Regions from separate parts of the Streptomyces sp. NBC_00878 genome, predicted to be linked through region 1. Evidence: riboswitches for the same ligand, from Rfam matches in the RefSeq annotation. Region 1 holds a riboswitch; each other region holds the start of a gene.

Region 1 (6,156 bases):
GAGGTCCAGGAGGTCGCCAAGGCCCGCCTGCGCCCCGACAACCGCGCGGTGCTGGTCTACGAACCGACCGTCGCCGAAGAGGCCCAGGACACCGACGCCGCTGACGACACCGACGAGGAGGCGGCCAAGTGACCGAGCTCGCCACGATGGACTTCCACCCGCAGCCCCAGGCCGGCGAGGCCCGGCCCTGGGCCTTCCCGGCACCCGGGCGCGGCGCGCTCGACAACGGCCTGACCCTGCTGCGCTGCCACCGCCCCGGCCAGCAGGTCGTCGCCGTCGAAATCCTCCTGGCAGCACCGCTGGAGGCCGAGCCGCAGGGCCTGGACGGCATCGCCACGATCATGGCGCGTGCCTTCTCCGAAGGCACCGACAAGCACTCCGCCGAGGAGTTCGCCGCCGAGCTGGAGCGCTGCGGCGCCACCCTCGACGCGCACGCCGACCACCCCGGCGTACGGCTCAGCCTCGAAGTCCCCGTCTCACGGCTCCCCAAGGCGCTCGGCCTGCTCGCCGACGCCCTCAGGGCACCCGCCTTCGAGGACAGCGAGGTCGAGCGGCTGGTGCGCAACCGGCTCGACGAGATCCCGCACGAGACCGCCAACCCGGGGCGCCGCGCCGCCAAGGAGCTCTCCCGGCAGCTGTTCCCGGCGACCTCGCGCATGTCGCGCCCGCGCCAGGGCACCGAAGAGACGGTCGCCAAGATCGACTCGGGGGCCGTACGCGCCTTCTACGAAAGGCACGTACGCCCCGCCACGGCGACCGCCGTCGTCGTCGGCGACCTCACCGGTGTCGACCTCGACGCGCTGCTCGGGGACACGCTCGGCACCTGGACCGGTTCGCCGGCCGTGGCCCGGCCCATTCCGCCGGTGACCGCCGACGACACGGGCCGCGTGGTCATCGTCGACCGTCCCGGAGCCGTCCAGACGCAGCTGCTCATCGGCCGCGTCGGCGCCGACCGGCACGACCGTGTGTGGCCCGCCCAGGTGCTCGGCACGTACTGCCTCGGCGGCACCCTCACCTCCCGCCTGGACCGCGTCCTGCGCGAGGAAAAGGGATACACCTACGGTGTGCGGGCGTTCGGTCAGGTCCTGCGCTCCGCGCCGGACGGGACGGGCGCCGCGATGCTCGCCATCAGCGGCTCCGTGGACACCCCGAACACCGGCCCGGCGCTCGACGACCTCTGGAAGGTGCTGCGCACCCTCGCGGCCGAGGGCCTCACCGACGCCGAGCGGGACGTCGCCGTGCAGAACCTCGTGGGTGTGGCGCCCCTGAAGTACGAGACGGCGGGCGTCGTCGCGGGCACCCTCGCCGACCAGGTCGAGCAGCACCTGCCGGACGACTACCAGGCGACGCTGTACCAGCAGCTCGCCGCGACCGGCACCGTGGAGGCCACCGCGGCGGCCGTGAGCGCCTTCCCGGTGGACCGGCTGGTGACCGTCCTCGTCGGGGACGCCGCGCAGATCGAGGAGCCGGTCAGGGCCCTCGGAATCGGTGAAGTCAGCGTGGTGACAGCGGAGTAGGACAGCGACCGTCCGTGGAGAACCCAGGAGACCGGAGAGTCTCCTGGGTTCTCTCTTTCGCCCGGACCTCGGCCCCGACTTGCCCGGACTTCGACCTCGACCCGCAAGTTGTCCGTATTGATAGGGAGGTTGCCTGTCTGCCCTGTGGCGTGCGCTACAAAAGTCTTGATCCGTTTGTTGATTGAAAGACACCCCGCTTAGCGTCGGTCCGGCTGTTCGTCAGGCAGTGCGCCGCGTCCGCGGCACCGGACAGTCATCGCCGAGTCCCCGTACGGCGCGAGCCAGGGGAGCCGGGGACCCATACGTAGTCCCTGGGGTGAATCGGACGCCCTTCCCGAAGGGGGTCCGTAGGAGACCTTCCTGCTCCGAACCCGTCAGCTAACCCGGTAGGCGAGAAGGAAGGAAAGGACCAGCCACTTCATGGCGTTCACCCGCGCCACCGGGAAGCACCGTCGTCCCAGCCGCATGAAGCACAACACCAACAGGACCGTTGGCGTCGCCGCACTCGCCACCACCGGTGTCGTCGGCACCCTGGCTGCTCCCTCGTTCGCCGCCGAGAGCCCGGCCGAGCAGACCCTCACCCAGGCGATCACCATCGGCGACTCGCTCGCCGATGAGATCGACGCGCAGGCTGCCGCCCAGCAGCAGGCCGCCGACGAGGCCGCGGCCCGCGAGAAGGCCGAGGCCGCCGCGAAGGAGCGCGCCAAGGAGGCGGCGGAGAAGCTCAAGAAGGAGCGCGAGGCCAAGGCCCGCGCCGCCCGCGAGGCCGAGCGCAAGCGCCTGCTGAACACCTACACCTCGCCCATCGCCGGTTCGTACGTCTCCACCGGCTACCAGGCGGGTGGCGCGGTCTGGTCCTCCGGCAGCCACACCGGTATCGACTTCCACGCCGCGAGCGGTACCACCGTGCACGCGGTGGGCTCCGGCACCGTCGTGGAGGCCGGCTGGGGCGGCTCGTACGGCAACCAGGTCGTCATCAAGATGAACGACGGTACCTACACCCAGTACGGGCACATGTCGTCCCTCGGTGTCTCGGTCGGCCAGACGGTCACCCCGGGCCAGCAGATAGGCCTCTCCGGGGCGACCGGCAACGTCACCGGGGCGCACCTGCACTTCGAGGCGCGGACGACCGCGGAGTACGGCTCGGACATCGACCCCCTCGGGTACCTCCGCCAGCATGGCGTGAACGTCTGACGACGCGCGGCATACCTCCCGAAGGCCCCGGCTCACCTAGCCGGGGCCTTCGGGCATCCAGACCGCGTCCTGACGGCATCCCGTCGCGGCCCGACCGCTTCTCGCCACTTTCCGAACTCTCCGCCCGACTCGCCACCGGACGACTGCCTGTTCAGAAGCGAAGTGTGTCCAAAAAATATCCATGGATTCCGGCCTCCCATCGGAATTTCCCGTTCTCTGCAATAGAGTCACCGAACAGGCGTCAATCGACCGCGTTTCGCGGGGGTTAAGGCGGAGGTCCGGTCATGCGTATTCCCGCGCACTCGGTATGCACGGCGATCCGTGACGACATCGTCGCGGGTGTCTACGAGCGCGGCGGCCGGCTCACCGAAGAACTGCTCGCGCGCCGGTACGGCGTCTCGCGGGTCCCCGTGCGTGAGGCGCTGCGCACCCTGGAGGCGGAAGGCTTCGTCGTCACGCGTCGGCACGCGGGCGCGTGCGTCGCGGAGCCCACCGAACAGGAGGCCTCCGACCTCCTGGAGATGCGCATGCTGCTGGAGCCGCTGGGTGCCGCGCGCGCCGCCCAGCGCCGCACCGAGGCGCACCTCAAGGTGCTGCGCGGCCTGGTCAGGCTGGGGCAGGAGAGGGCCAGGAGAGGCAACAGCGAGGATCTGCGCTCGCTCGGTGCCTGGTTCCACGAGACGCTCGCCCAGGCCTCCGGAAGCCCCGCGCTGACCTCCACGCTCGCCCAGCTGCGGCACAAGATCGCCTGGATGTACTCGGTCGAGGCGCCGGCCCACCCCGCCGAGTCCTGGGGCGAGCACGGCGCCATCGTGGACGCCGTCGCGCGCGGCGACAGCGACCGGGCCAGGTCGATCACGGCGCTGCACACCGAGCGGGCGACGGCCGCTCATCGGCTGCGCTTTCCCGGCGGCGGTGACCGCGTGGAGCGTGTGAGGACTTCGCAACATCCTGTAAACACGGCAGGCCTGCGGCATTAACAGTGGCGCCGTATACAAAGAGATGTAATTCGCGGGAGATTATTTCCGCTGCCCATAATCAGGAATAGCAAAGGGCCCGCCTCATTTGTGAGGCGGGCCCTTCGTTGTGTGAGTGGGACGGGTCTTGAAACGAAGAACACCGTCACGTCAATTGTGGAACCCCGCTTGGTCACCAGGTCCGCGAAAGTGCCGCCGGCTCGGGCGCGGAGGGCCACACTCAGACGGTCTCGGGGAGCTCCTCAAGACCCTCGGCGACCAGCTTCGCCAGGCGGTCGAGCGCGGTGTCCGCCCCCTCGGCGTCGGAGGCGAGGACGATCTCCTCGCCGCCCTGCGCGCCCAGGCCGAGAACCGCGAGCATGGAGGCGGCGTTGACGGGGTTGCCGTCGGCCTTGGCGATCGTCACGGGGACGCCGGAGGCCGTGGCGGCCCGGACGAAGATGGAGGCGGGACGGGCGTGAAGGCCCTCGGCCCAGCCGACGTTGACGCGGCGCTCAGCCATGTGATGCTGCCCTTCAGATGTCTCACGGTTGTCTAGACCATTGTTCCATATGGTGCGAAGCGCGCCCCGAGCGGGTGCGGGACCGGGGCCCGAGGCGGCTTCAGCCCCCAAGACTGCCTCGCGCCCTTGCCGGACGCGAGCCCGTCGTCGTCGGGACCTGAACCCCCGGGACGAGGACCCGCCGTTGTCGGACCCGAGCCGTACTCTGGGGCCCATGCAGACCTCGCCGGACCGGCACGAGTACCCAGCTCACTGGGAGGCCGATGTCGTGCTGCGCGACGGTGGGACCGCGCGCATCCGGCCCATCACGGCCGACGACGCCGACCGCCTGGTCAGCTTCTACGAGCAGGTGTCCGACGAGTCGAAGTACTACCGCTTCTTCGCGCCGTACCCGCGCCTGTCCGCCAAGGACGTCCATCGCTTCACCCACCACGACTTTGTGGACCGGGTGGGACTCGCGGCCACGGTGGGCGGCGAGTTCATCGCCACCGTACGCTACGACCGCATCAACGCCGACGGTCTCCCCTCGTCGTCCCCCGCGGACGAGGCCGAGGTCGCCTTCCTCGTGCAGGACGCCCACCAGGGCCGGGGCGTGGCGTCGGCCCTGCTGGAGCACATCGCGGCCGTCGCCCGCGAGCGCGACATCCGCCGCTTCGCCGCCGAGGTGCTGCCCGCGAACACCAAGATGATCAAGGTGTTCACGGACGCCGGGTACCAGCAGAAGCGCCACTTCGAAGACGGCGTCGTACGCCTGGAGTTCGACCTCGAACCCACCGACCGCTCGCTCGCCGTGCAGCGCGCGCGGGAGCAGCGGGCGGAGGCGCGCTCAGTGGCCCGGCTCCTCGCTCCCCGTTCGGTCGCCGTCATCGGCGCGGGCCGCGCACCCGGGGGAGTGGGCCGCAGCGTCCTGGAGAACCTCCGCGACGCGGGATTCACCGGGCGCCTGTACGCGGTGAACGGGGCACTTCAGGAGAAGGAGCTCGACGGAGTTCCGGCGTACCGCTCCGTCCGCGACATCCCCGAGCCCGTCGACCTCGCCGTCGTCGCGGTCCAGGCCGACCGCGTCCCCGAAGTCGTGGCCGAGTGCGGCGAACACCAGGTGCAGGGGCTCGTCGTGGTCGCCGCGGGATACGCAGAGAGCGGCCCCGAGGGCAGGGAGCGCCAGCGCGAGCTCGTGCGCCAGGCGCGCACGTACGGGATGCGCATCATCGGACCGAACGCCTTCGGAGTCATCAATACCTCCCCGGAGGTGCGGCTCAACGCCTCGCTCGCCCCCGAGATGCCGCGCGCCGGTCGGATCGGCCTGTTCGCCCAGTCCGGTGCCATCGGTATCGCCCTGCTCTCCCGGCTGGAGCGGCGCGGCGGCGGGGTCACGGGCGTGACCGGCGTTTCGACGTTCGTCTCTTCGGGCAACCGCGCGGATGTGTCCGGCAACGACGTCCTTCAGTACTGGTACGACGACCCCGACACCGATGTCGCCCTCATGTACCTCGAATCCATCGGGAACCCGAGGAAGTTCACCCGCCTCGCGCGGCGCACGGCGGCGGCCAAGCCCCTGGTCGTCGTCCAGGGCGCACGGCACGGCGGGGCCGCGCCCCAGGGACATGCCGTACGGGCCACCCGCCTGCCGCACACGACGGTGTCGGCGCTGCTCCGGCAGGCCGGGGTCATCCGGGTGGACACGATCACGGAGCTGGTCGACGCGGGACTGCTGCTCGCCCGCCAGCCGCTGCCTGCCGGGCCCCGGGTGGCGATCCTCGGGAACTCCGAGTCGCTCGGGCTGCTGACGTACGACGCGTGCCTCTCCGAGGGGCTGCGGCCGTTGCCCCTGGTGGACCTGACCACGGCCGCCTCGGCCGGGGACTTCCGCGCCGCGCTGGCGCACGCGCTGGCCGACGACGCCTGTGACGCCGTCGTGGTCACCGTGATTCCGGCGGTGGGGGAGACGCCGGCGGCCGAAGCGGCC
Region 2 (6,156 bases), 3.7 Mb from region 1:
GGGTCGGGAGCGGCCTCAACTGTCCCCTTTCGCCTGCGATTTACCTCCCAAAGGCCAACGGAAGGGGCGAGCGGCGACCCGTGTGCCTGACGAGATACCGGACGACGTCCGGTTCCCGTCGAGTCGTTGGGGCGTTCGATCCGTATTCTCTGATCATGGCCGCACCGATTGCATATTCACTCATCGCCACTGACCTGGACGGGACATTGCTGCGAGGCGACGACACTCTCTCGGACCGGTCACGCGCCGCGCTGGCGATGGCGGTTGCGAGAGGTGCCAGGCATCTCGTGGTCACGGGGCGCCCGGCCCCGCGCGTCCGGCCGCTGCTCGATGAACTGGGCAGTCAGGGCCTGGCGGTGTGCGGGCAGGGGGCGCAGCTGTACGACGCAGGCGCCCACCGCATGGTGTGGTCGGTCACCCTCGACCGCGAGCTGGCCGAGACGGCACTCGGCAAGATCGAGGCGGAGGTCGGGGACGTGTACGCCGCGGTCGACCAGGACGGTGTCGACGGACTCACGCTCATCGAGCCCGGGTACGAGATGCCGCACCCGACGCTCCCGGCGGTGCGCGTCCTGCGTCGCGACGACCTCTGGACGGAACCCATCAGCAAGGTGCTGCTGCGTCATCCCCTGTTGTCCGACGACGCGTTGGCGTCCGCGGCGCGCGGAGCGGTCGGTTCCCTCGCCACGGTCACGATGTCCGGCCCCGGCACCGTCGAACTCCAGCCATGTGGCGTGACCAAGGCGACGGGTCTCGCCCTGGCGGCCGAACACCTCGGCCTCACCCCCGCCGTCACGATCGCCTTCGGGGACATGCCGAACGACATCCCGATGTTCGACTGGGCGGCCCACGGCGTCGCGATGGCCAACGCCCACCCCGAACTCAAGGCGGTGGCCGACGAGGTGACCCTGTCGAACGAGGAGGACGGGATCGCGGTGGTACTGGAGCGCCTCTTCTCCCGTCCCTGGACCCCGCCCGCCGTACGCCTCGCCCACTGGGCCCCGTTCAACCGTCCCAGCTCAAGTAGTCCCGCCTCGGCGATCCCGGCCCCGTAGGCCCGGCTCAGTAGGCCCGGCTCAGTAGGCCCCGAAGACGTTGTCGATCGAGCCGTACCTCGCGGCGGCGTAGTTGCACGCCGCCGTGATGTTGGCGACCGGGTCGAAGGGGTCCATCGAGGTGCCGGGCACGTGGTACGCGCTGAAGGTCGGGTCGATGACCTGGAGGAGCCCCTTCGACGGCGTACCGGCCGCGGCGTTGGAGTCCCAGTTGTTGATGGCCTGCGGGTTGCCCGAGGACTCGCGCATGATGTTGCGGTAGATGCCGTCGTACGACCCCGGGATTCCGTGCTGGGCCATGACGTCCAGCGCCTCCTTGATCCAGCCGTCGAGGTCGTTCGTGTACGTCTTCGCGGCGGCCTGGGTGACGGTGGACGCGGTGGTCGCCTTGGCTGTCTTGGTGCCGACCGTCAGCGTGAGCCCCGGGCGGATGTGCGACGGGTCGTCGCCGATGACCGCGCGGTTGGCCTGGTACAGCTGCTTCCAGTCACCGCTCGACGGGTACTTCCTCGCGATCTTGGACAGGGTGTCGCCCGCGACGACCTTGTACGTGATGAGCGAGACCTGCGGGACTTCGGCCGACGCGACCTGCGCGGCCTGCGCCGGCTGTGCGGCGTGGGCGCCGGTCGCTCCCAAGAGGGGGAGCGCGAGTGCGGCTCCGCCGGTTCCCGCGGCGACGATTCCGCGAGTGAGGGCATTCAGTCTGGTACGGCGGTGCTTACCTTGTGCGGGCATGGCGCTTTTCCTCTCCGGCGCCTGCGAGGTGAGCTGTCGGGTTCGGGCGGGAGATGCCCGGCCGCATGCTGCACGCGGCTTCACCCCGAGCCGTTCCGGAATCCGGACCGGCGACTTATCTGGGTCCCCCGCTCCTGCCGTACGCGAGTGAATGAGTGAGTGGGATCTCCGGGCGGCGGCAGGATTAGGCGGTCCATCCGGAGTGCCGTGAACGTATGCGAGAGCACATGTCGTGAACAAGCCCTGAATTCACACGGAGATGCCATTTGCCCGTTCAGGCTGGAGGGTAATTCTTGATCCATCCGGAAGGTGAAGTTCAACTTGCCTTACGCAAAGGAGAATCGGTCGACCCGGCGCAGTGGCGGTCCCGAATGGACGTGACCCAATTCACTGGCGCAGGTGGGGGATTAAGTGCAACAGGTGCGTAATACGGGCAAGTCGGGCGCACCCTTGGTGTCCACCCGGTCCACATAAGGTGCTACTTGTCCGTAAAGGTGCCGACGTGTCGACGAAGCCCGCGGCTATGTGGCCCGGATACGTGTTCGCGCGTGTTGGTGCGCGTTCGCGATCATTCGGGGAACGTGCGAGTTCACCCCGCCGTCCGTGGAATCCTTTTCTCCCAGGTGCGGTGGAACACGACTTCGTCGCCGTCCTTGCAGATCACTTCGTTCGCGGTGGTGAAGTCCGCCTCGTCGCAGGTGGTTTCGGAGTGCGATTCGACGCTCGCGTCCCACGGCAGATCCGGTCGGTGCAGACGGATGAACCAGTCCGATCGGGCGCGGGCCGACAACGGGTCCGACTCGTCGATCGTGTATGTGTCCAGGGCCTCTTCGGTGAATTCGAGGCCGTCGGGATACACCCGGGTTCCGCCGTACCGCGGGTCCACCTCCAGACGCCACTCGCCCTTGGCGACATCGCGGATGACGAGGCGTTCGGGGCGCGGCTCGTCCAGTGTCGCGGGGAAGTTCACCCCCATGGGCTCCGCCTGCTCCGGTTCCTCGAAGGAGATGGACGGGTCCGACTCCTGTGCGCGGAGCGGGAGTTCCAGCACGCTCCCCGAAGGGGTGAGGGTGAAGCCCGCCTCCGAACCTGGCTGGGGCCAGATCCACGGCCAGTACGCGGAGGAGACGGCGAGACGGATGCGATGGCCCGCAGGGATGGCGTGGCCGATGGCGTTCAGGTCGAGAACCACGTCCTCCGTAGAGCCGGGTTTCCAGGGGATCACCTGGTCACGGCCATGACGGGATGACAGGTTCAGGGCCCCTCGGGTGACGAGGGTCGAGGAGCCGTCGGGGGCCACGTCGCAGATTCGGGCCACTACTTGTCCTCGCGTCGCCTCCGTAGTGAGCCTCAACCGCACGCGCGGGCGGCCCAGCACCCAGATCTCCTCAGGGACCTCGAAGTCGAAGCACGCCGACTTCGCGTCCTCGTCCCGCTGGTCGGGCGGCAGGTCCGCGTCGTTGCCGAAGGGAAAGAAGCGGCCCGCGTCCAGCCCCGTGTGCTGAGGCGACCGCACCACCACGGGCTCACCCTTGAGGGCGTACGTCACCGGGGCCACCAGGGGAGAGGGCCAGGCCGGATCGCCGACCCAGCGGCCCGGCAGTGCCGGGTACACCGTCGCGGGCGGGTGGGAGTCGCTGACGTACGAGCGCAGGAGCGGCTCCGACATGATCCCGGTCTCCGTGCCCTTGAGCCAGTGGTCCCACCACCGCAGCGTCTCCTGGAGGAAGCCGATCGCCGGGCCGGGCGGCAGCCCCCGGTCGGGGTACTGGTGCGACCACGGCCCGATGATCCCCCGTACGCGGTCCGCCGGGAGGTGTTCCACGAGGCGCAGGACCGCGTCCCGGTACGGGTCGTGCCAGCCGCCGACCGTGAGCACCGCCGCCCGGATCGCCGAGTAGTCCTCGCACACGCTGCCGTGGCGCCAGTGGTCGTCCCTCGTCTGGTGCTCCAGCCAGGTGTGCAGGAACGGATCGACGGTCTCCAGTCGTTTGATCCACAGGTCGTGCCAGACCTCGCCCACGTACACCGGATCCGGCGGGCGGGAGACGAACGCGAGCATCGTCGCCGCCCACGCGTGCATGTCGACGGCGAGTACGGAACCACCCATGTAGTGCACATCGTTGTCATAGCGGTCGTCCGTCGAGCAGACCGCGACGACCGCCTTGAGCGGTTCGGGCGCGAGGGCCGCGATCTGGAGGGAGTTGAAGCCGCCCCAGGAGATGCCGAACATGCCGACCTTGCCGGAGCACCAGGGCTGGGCGGCGAGCCAGTTGACGACCTCGACCCCGTCGGCCAGCTCGGTCGCCGAGTACTCGTCGCCCGGCAGCCCCTCGGAGTTGCCGTGCCCACGGACGTCCACGCGTACGGAGGCATAGCCGTGCCCGGCGTACCAGGGATGACGCTGCCGGTCGCGCGGCGCCGTCCAGTCGGTCAGGCGGTAGGGGAGGTATTCGAGCAGGGCCGGTACGGGTTCGTCGGTGAGCGGGCGCCACACGCGCGCGTAGAGCCTGGTTCCGTCCGGGAGGGGGACGCGGAGGTCGTGGTGAGTCGTCTCGTAGGGAAAGGACGTACGGATGCGCATGGCGGTGACCTCAAGGGCTTCTGGAGTCTCAGTGAACCGGGTGCATCGTGCGGCGCAGCCAGGGCGCGGCGGCGATCACGAGCAGGCCCGCGGCGACCGCGATCGCGCCGTTGACGCCGAAGTAGGCGGGCTTGGAGACGTCGTCGTAGAGCTTCACGGTCTGGGCCTGGATGCCGTTGGCGAGGGCCAGCGAGAGGAACCAGAGGGACATCGTCTGGCTGGCGAAAGCCCGCGGGGCGAGCTTCGTGGTGGCCGACATGCCGGAGGTCTCCAGGAGGATGTCGCCGAGCCCCAGCAGGAAGTACGAGCCGACGATCCACCAGGCGGACATCAGGTAGTCCCCGTTGTCGTGGCCCGAGGTCGGCAGCACCATCAGGAGGAAGGACAGGCCTCCCAGCACCACCCCGAACGCGATCTTGTTGGAGGCGTGCGGCTGGCTGTGCCCCATCCGGACCCACAGCGCGGCCACGACCGGGGCGAGCGCCACCTCGAAGGCGCCCAGGGCGGACGCGTACCAGCTGGCGGGGAAGTCGAAGCCGAGGATCGTCGTCTCGGCGTTCGACGCGGCCAGCAGCATCATCGTCGAGTACGCCTGGAAGAGGATGAAGTTGAAGACCGTGGAGGCCAGGAACAGCACGATGTACGGGCGCAGTCGGCCGCGCTCCTCGGGCGCCACCCGGGCGCTCCTGAACATCACCGCGAAGTAGACCACCGGCGCGATCACCGAGATCAGGGTCAGCAGGTCCACGAAGCGGCCCATGGTCAGCCATCCGGCGGCCGTCAGCAGGACCGCGAGGACGGCCGCCACCAGGCCCAGGGCGATCAGACGAACCGCCCTGCGCATCGACGCCGGCGGCAGCGCGAATTCGGCCGCGTTTCTGCGTCCGGCCGCGTTCGTTCGTCCGGCCAGGTGACGGCGGCCCGTGACGTACTGGATCAGGCCGAGGGTCATACCGACCGCGGCCGCCGAGAAGCCCCAGTGCCAGCCCTGGTGGTCGCCGAGCCGGCCGGTGATCAGCGGCCCCGCGAAGGCGCCGATGTTGATCGCCATGTAGTACACGGCGAAACCGGCGTCGCGGCGGTCGTCGTCGGTGCGGTAGAGCTTGCCGACCATGGTGGCGACGTTCGGCTTCAGCAGGCCCGTGCCCGCGCTGATCAGGCCGAGTCCCGCCCAGGTCACCCGCGGTGGGCACCGCCATGGCGTAGTGACCGCAGGCGATCAGGACGCCGCCCCACAGGACCGCCCGGTACGAGCCGAGGATGCGGTCGGCCAGCCGGCCGCCGGCCACCGAGACCAGATAGACCAGCGTTCCGTACGCGGCCGAGACGGACGCGGCCGTTCCGGCGGACATGCCCATGCCGCCGTGGGCCACCGTGTCCGCGAAGTACAGGACGAGGATCGCCTGCATCCCCAGGAACGAGAACCGCTCCCAGACCTCCAGGCCCGAGAGGGTCAGCAGGCCCCTGGGCTGCCCGAAGAAGGAGTGGTCGGCCGCAAGGTCCGAGGGCGGGCCCCAGGGTTCCGGGTCGGGGTCGGGGTCGGCTTCGATCGTGTCGCGGGACAAGGGGCATCACTTCCTGAAAAGTCGCTCGCTTTCAGGACGTATCACATGGATCGGCCGTATCGGTGATATCTGAAGATCAAGAACATACCTTCCGTGATCGGATACCGCCCGGCTGGAACGAGGGGGTAAAAGGGGGCACGCGGAGCGTGTCAGGCAGGGTGATAGCAGGTGACGGGCGGGCGCTCGTTGTGATCGAAAGGCGACCGGATACGCTGAC
Region 3 (6,156 bases), 1.4 Mb from region 1:
CCCAGGTATTTCGGGTCACCTGGCCCAGCTTCCCGCCGTGGAGGTGGCGTCGGTCGACCGGATCGTCGCCGACACCATGGGGCGTATCGCGACCACGCTCTTCCCCGAGCACGGGTGGTCGGCCGTTCATGTGGCCGCCGTGAGTATGGCAACCGGCTGGGAAGTCGCCACCACGGAGCCTGGCGCGTATCGCGGGTTCGGCGTGCCGGTGCTGCCCTTGGCGGGATGAACCGCCCTGTCAGTCGGCCTGATCCTCCGGAGCCGGTGTCGCTCCTGTTGTCCCCCGCTCAGTCGGCGTCCGAGGCCCCAGCGCCCGTACGGCCCACCGATAGTGACGTACCGCCTTCACCACGCCGATCAGGCCGGTCAGCCAGAGAATCAAGCCGATTCCCATCACGAGCACCACATCGCTGTACGCGTCCTGCCCCGGCCTCGCCTCCGCCGCCCCCGCGAACGCTGTCCACAGCCCGAACGCGCAGAGGCTGAGTGAGGAGAGCAGCCAGAAGAGGCTCAGGCCGGGGGAGCGCAGGCGGGCGTCGGTGGGCGGATGGCTGGCCAACCGCAGCCAGGCGTCGAGGAGTTGGCTGATGTGGCGGTCCCGCCGGACGGCGAGGACGACGGCGATGACGGAGGGCGTGAGCGCGGCCAGGCCGAGGACCGCGAAGAGCGGTCCCAGGATGAACCCGGTGGGATCCCGCTGTTCGAGTTGCTGCAACGGCAGCACGAGCAGCGCCCATCCGATGATCGCCGCGACCGCCAGCAGCCACAGCAGCAGCACCCGGTGCACCCCGAGACTGCGTCTGCGCAGTTCCTCCAAGGCCCGCCCGCGGTCGGCCAGCAGCGCTGCCCGGTCGGGCCAGCCGCTGATGTGCGCGGGCGGCGGCGGAGGTGGCAGCGTGGGGCCGGGCATCGAATCCTTCTGGAGGGCGACGGCGAACCAGGCGGAACGGTACGGAGGAGCGGAGCTGTGTGGAAGCAACGGGACGGACGAACGGGACGGACGAACGGGACGGACGAACGGGGTGGACGAACGGGGTGGAGCGGATCGTGACCGTGTGGTGCGGCATGTCGAACCGTGCCGCGTCGACGCTACCCCGCCGCAGTACCCATGCGATGTCCATCCAAGCCGGACCGACGCCCGAACGGCTTGAACTCCCCCGTTCCCTACCGTCGCCGTTCCCTGCCGTTCTCCTCCCTTGTCGGCCCGCCCGTCTTCTCCCTCGTCGGCCCGGCCGCTCACGCCACGCGCGTAGCCCCCGCGAACGGCATCTCGTCGATCGGTGCCACCCGTACCGGTGCCGCGGAGTTGGGCGCGTGGATCATCTGCCCGTTGCCGATGTACAGGCCCACATGGCTGATGCCCGAGTAGAAGAACACCAGGTCTCCGGGCCGGAGTTCGGACCGTGAGACGCGCTCGCCCGCGTTGATCTGGGCGTACGTCGTGCGGGGCAGCGAGATGCCCGCTTCACGGTACGCGGCCTGCATCAGGCCCGAGCAGTCGAAGGCGTCCGGGCCCGTGGCACCCCACACATACGGGCTGCCGAGTTTCCCGTACGCATACGAAATCGCGCTCGCGGCGCGGGAGTTCGGAGCGGCGGTCGACGGGCCGTTGCTGCCTGTGCCGCCCATGCCGCCCGTGGCGCCCAGTTCGCGCGGTTCGGCAGCGGAACGTGAGGCGCGGGCGGTGTCCGCGTCGTCGGCGCCGATGCGTGCCCGGTCCGCGTCCGACAGCCGTGACAGCAGATCCCGGGCCTCTCCCAGTTTCCCGGTGACGGTCCGCTTGTTCCGCTTCAACTCCGCCTGCCGCGCCTGGAGGGAGGTGAGCTCGACGTGTGCGGCCCCGCGCAACTGCTCGATCTCGCGCAGCTGTTCGCGTACCCGCGACACCGCCGAGGCCTGCCTGCCGCCCGCCCGCTCGGCGAACGCGGCCCCGTCCAGGTACTGATCGGGATCCGAGGAGAGCATGAGCCGCAGCGCGGGGTCGACGCCGCCGTCCCGGTACTGCGCGGTGGCCAGCGAACCGAGCGCGTCCCGCTCCGAGTTGAGCCGATCCGTCCTGCGCGCGGCCTCGTCCTGCAGCGTGTTCAGCCGGCCCCGCGTCTTCGTCGACCTCTCCTTCGCCCCGTTGTACTTCTCGGTGGCGACCTCCGCCTCCTGGTACAACTTGTCGACCTTCGCCCTGACCTGAGCGGCTGTCAGTTCCGGCGCGGCGGTCCCCGTCCCCTCGAACCCGGTCGCGCTCGCCGCGCCCGCGAGCGCGATGGTGAAGGCGGTGCGGGCCGTACTGCCGCCGATTGAGCGCTGTCTGGGCTTGCGGTGCGCTGCCACGTGCGATCCACGTCCTTCCGTACGGCCGCCCGGGCGTTGGTGCGTCCGCGGCGGCGGCCCTCAGGGGCCGGTTGCACGTCCGGCGGCGGCCCGCACAGGGGAGCGGGCCGCCGCCGGACCTTTCTCGGCGGTGGTGTCCGGATGCCGCCCCTGGCCCGGGCGGCGGTGGGAAAGTCCGGTCACCTGGGGAAGGACGCTAAACCTGGGACCGTGGCCCGGGTAACGGCATGTACGGAAGTGGTGCGATTCGGGCACGAGCTGACCGGGTACGACCGCGATCCGGGCCCGGCGCCGCCGACTTGACGTGGTGGGCTGACCGATGCGCGAGTTGTGGGGGAGCGGGCGAGCGGCTGGTGCTATGGGCTCCGCCGGGATGGGGCGCGTGGGCTGCCCGAGGCTGAGAGGGACACGCGCGTGTCCCTCTCAGCCTCGGGCAGCCCCAATTCCGGTCAGTGCGAAACAGGACTACGAAAAGCCCCTCATGCCGGGCGTACCACGCTGTGGATCGGCATGTAGTAGATCGACTCCTCGCGGACGTACGCCCCGGGCTTCGGCGCGTGGATCATCATGCCGTCGCCGATGTAGATGCCGACGTGGCTGATGTCGTCGTAGAAGAAGACCAGGTCACCGGGCTGGGCGCTGTTCAAGGAGACCGTCGTGCCCGCGTTGACCTGGTCCCAGGTGGTACGCGGGAGCGTGACGCCGGCGGCCTTCCAGGCGGCCTGGGTGAGGCCGGAGCAGTCGTACGACTCGGGGCCGCTCGCGCCCCACACGTACGGCTTGCCGATCTGGGCGCGGGCGAAGGCGAGCGCCTTGTCGGCCTTGGCCGTGGAGGTGGAAGTGGAGGTGGACGAGCCGGAGCCCGAGGTGCCCGAGGAGGTCCCGGTGTTCTGCGTCGCCGCCTCCTGGCGCCGCCGCTCCGCTTCGGCCGCCTGCTGCCGCGCCAGCTCGTCCGCCTTGCGCTGGGCCTCTTCCTGCTTCTGCCGCTCGATCGCGGCGAGCCGCGCCTTCTCCTCGGCGGTCAGCTTCGAGAGCAGGTCGCGCGCCTCGGCGAGCTTCCGCTGGACGTCCGCCTTGGACGTCTTCAGCGTGCTCTGCGTCGCGGTGAGCGTCTCCAGGCTCTCGGACGCCTCCTGCCGCTTCTCCGCCGTCGCGGCCTGCTGCGTGACGTAGTCGTCGACGGACTGCTTCTGGCGGCTGGTCAGCCGGTCCATCAGGTGGGTCTGGTCGAAGTAGTCCTGCGGGTTGTCCGCGAGGAGGAGGGAGGCGGTGTCGGGGGCGGCGGCTCCCGTGCGGTACTGCGCGGCGGCGAACGTACCGAGTTCCTCGCGCGCGTCGTTCAGTTTCTCCGTGCGCCGCGCCACATCGTCGAGCAGGGTGTCGACGCGCTTCTTCTGCTTGGTGGTCTTCTCCTTGGCCGCGTTGTACTTCTCGCTGGCCGTCTCTGCCTGGCGGTAGAGGTCGCCGACCTTTTTCTCGACTTCCTCAAGGCTCGGCTTGGGCTCCTCGGCGGGCGACGCGTTCGCCGTCTGGGAGAGGAGAGCCACCGAGGTCAGAGCCGCGGTGGCGAGGGCCGGAGTCCGTATGCCCATGGGGCTGAGGGGCCGGGACCTGCGGTGTGGCGCCACGAGGGCGTCTCCTTCCGTCATCCGCCTACCGAGTTAGCTGTCGGGTTCGGGCTGGTGCTTCGGAAGGTTTGCCCTACGGTCCGGTTCCCGGATGGGAGTTGGACCGATTCACCCCAAGGTCGGTGGGTCCTCGGCTCCGGCGGCCACAAGGGCGTACCGGACTCGGCGGAGGCCGCTCGGCCCGGCGATGTTCGCCGGTGCGGGTCGTGCGGCCTACAGGAAATTTAGCTAATTCGTGTGGCCCCTGTGAAGTTTGATGTGCGATATGCCCGATACATTTTCGTGACCTTGACCTTGGGCCTCGCTCTCCGAGGTCAATCCGGAATGATCTGCGATGAGTTGTCCGGAGTGGCGGCGTCCGACTGGTCGGGGGCGCCGGCTTCCAGCAGTCACGGTCAGGTGCCGTGGGGCAGAGGAAGCCATCCGCGGCCGGCCGGTCACATGATCAATATGTGGCCGGCCGCAGCGGGCTCACAGGCGGCTCCCGCGCTGGGTGTAGGCGGCGGCGCCGACGACTGTCAGGAGGACGGCCACCGTGGTGGAGGTGACGGTGCCGGGGTCCTGGACCATCCAGGTCAGTGCCTGCCCGATGACCGATTCCCTGGGGCCCACCGCCAGCATGAGCATGGCCCAGCCGATGGGGAGGACCCAGGCCGCGTGGGCACCGACGAGCACCGCGCCCAGGGCGGTCAGGGCCGTGAGTGCCAGGACGGCCTGTACGACGGTGCCGTAGGCCACGGCGTGGGACTGCTGCCCGGCGATCCGGTGGACGACGACGAGCAGACCGAGCAGGACTCCGCCGAGCAGCAACAGGTGGACGGCGCGGATCAGCCGCCAGGGGGCGGGCGTGCCGCGTTCCAGTTCCTCGTCCGGGCCGGCGAGCGTGCGGGCGGTGGGGGCGATGCCCAGCACGACGGCGATCAGGCCGAGCCTATGGGTTATGGCCGGGTCGTCCGGCAGGTATGCGGCCCAGGTGAGTGCGGCCGCGGCCAGAAAGACCAGTACGGTCGCCGGAACCGCCCGGCAGCGCAGGTGCAGCACGATGCCGTGCAGGCCCGGGGTCATCGGCCCGCTCCCTGACCCATGACGACGGCCAGCGGGTCCCCGCAGGTCAGTGCGGCCTTCCGGCCGTCCCCTATCCGCTGGTAGCGCTCCTTGGCAGGCAGCGCGCGCAGCGTGTCGTAGGCCTCGCGGGCGACAGGGCTCAGCTCGTCGGTGGGGGTGGCCAGGAGCAGGGCGGCCATCGCATCGGAGGCGTCCTGCGCGCGGGTCCACTCCCTGCCGGTCCCGTCCTCCTCGTCGGAGAAGCAGTCCTCGTCGAAAACGGCTCCGGAGGCCACGGTGTCGAGGACCGAGGCCGGTTTCCATCTGATGCCGCCTTCCTGTGTCCGGTACGGGAGTTGGACACGGACCGTACCGAGATCCTTGGCGTCGGCAGGCTTGCCGTCGTCGAGCATCCAGCTCACCGTGTCCTCCTCCACCCGCGTCGGGCCACCGGGCACCTTGGCGAAGGCGTCGAGCACCTTCTGGGCGGGAGCTGTGAGATCGGGCAATGTGCGGGTGTGCACCTTGGTGACACAGATCCGGCCGTTGCTCGGCGCGCAGACCATGGCGGTGGCCTGCTGGTCGGGGACGACCGCGCCCGATGGCGCCAGCAGGGTTCCGAGGGCCACCCCGGCCACGGCGGGCGTCAGGGCCAGCACCCGGGCACGCGCGGTGGCCGCGACGGCCAGCAGCACACCGGTGACAGCGACGGCGGCGAACCAGATGCCCTGGGCCGCGGACAGCGAGGGCAGCACCCGGTGGAAGTCGTCCGTCACCGGCAGCATCGGCAGCACGGTGTCCACCAGACGGTTGGCCGGCCGGCTGTCCTGGCTCACCGACAGAATCAGGAAGAGCACCACCGCGCCCAGCGGCGCCACGACCGGCGCGGACGCCATCCGCCCGACACCCAACCCGAGCAGGGTGACGGCGATGGCGGCCAGCAGTCCCACCGCAAGGCCCGCAGGCTGAAGGCCGTCACCGTAGGCCGCGTGCCGGGAGACCAGTACCCCTGCCCACCCGACCATCGCGGCCATGGCGAGCACCACCGCGCCGGCGATCACCAGGAAGGCGGGCAGCAGCCGCACCGAGCGCGGCCGTGGCGTGGCGGCGAACAGCTCGGAGACCTCACTGCGCCGCTCCCGCCCGCCGTGCCAGA

The links. A riboswitch is a leader RNA that binds a small molecule or an ion and turns the genes downstream of it on or off. The one in region 1 is predicted to bind cyclic di-AMP.
Region 2: linked by a shared signal. The riboswitch ahead of OHA11_RS27555 (LysM peptidoglycan-binding domain-containing protein) and the one ahead of OHA11_RS11110 (M23 family metallopeptidase) in region 1 are both predicted to bind cyclic di-AMP.
Region 3: linked by a shared signal. The riboswitch ahead of OHA11_RS17115 (C40 family peptidase) and the one ahead of OHA11_RS11110 (M23 family metallopeptidase) in region 1 are both predicted to bind cyclic di-AMP.

The regions. Positions count from the first base shown of each region.
Region 1 covers NZ_JAPEOK010000001.1:2,701,974-2,708,129, reverse strand. The annotation lists gene OHA11_RS11120 (pitrilysin family protein) at 1-132, shown strand, start outside; gene OHA11_RS11115 (pitrilysin family protein) at 129-1,517, shown strand; cyclic di-AMP (ydaO/yuaA leader) riboswitch at 1,765-1,925, shown strand; gene OHA11_RS11110 (M23 family metallopeptidase) at 1,938-2,711, shown strand; gene OHA11_RS11105 (GntR family transcriptional regulator) at 2,996-3,691, shown strand; gene OHA11_RS11100 (HPr family phosphocarrier protein) at 3,909-4,190, opposite strand; gene OHA11_RS11095 (bifunctional GNAT family N-acetyltransferase/acetate--CoA ligase family protein) at 4,405-6,156, shown strand, end outside.
Region 2 covers NZ_JAPEOK010000001.1:6,375,891-6,382,046, forward strand. The annotation lists gene OHA11_RS27550 (HAD family hydrolase) at 156-1,055, shown strand; gene OHA11_RS27555 (LysM peptidoglycan-binding domain-containing protein) at 1,077-1,790, opposite strand; cyclic di-AMP (ydaO/yuaA leader) riboswitch at 1,796-1,958, opposite strand; gene OHA11_RS27560 (CocE/NonD family hydrolase) at 2,380-4,374, opposite strand; partial or broken gene OHA11_RS27565 (peptide MFS transporter) at 4,403-5,924, opposite strand.
Region 3 covers NZ_JAPEOK010000001.1:4,108,507-4,114,662, reverse strand. The annotation lists gene OHA11_RS17130 (hypothetical protein) at 1-229, shown strand, start outside; gene OHA11_RS17125 (hypothetical protein) at 239-910, opposite strand; gene OHA11_RS17120 (C40 family peptidase) at 1,237-2,328, opposite strand; gene OHA11_RS17115 (C40 family peptidase) at 2,808-3,956, opposite strand; cyclic di-AMP (ydaO/yuaA leader) riboswitch at 3,963-4,134, opposite strand; gene OHA11_RS17110 (hypothetical protein) at 4,428-5,021, opposite strand; gene OHA11_RS17105 (hypothetical protein) at 5,018-6,156, opposite strand, start outside.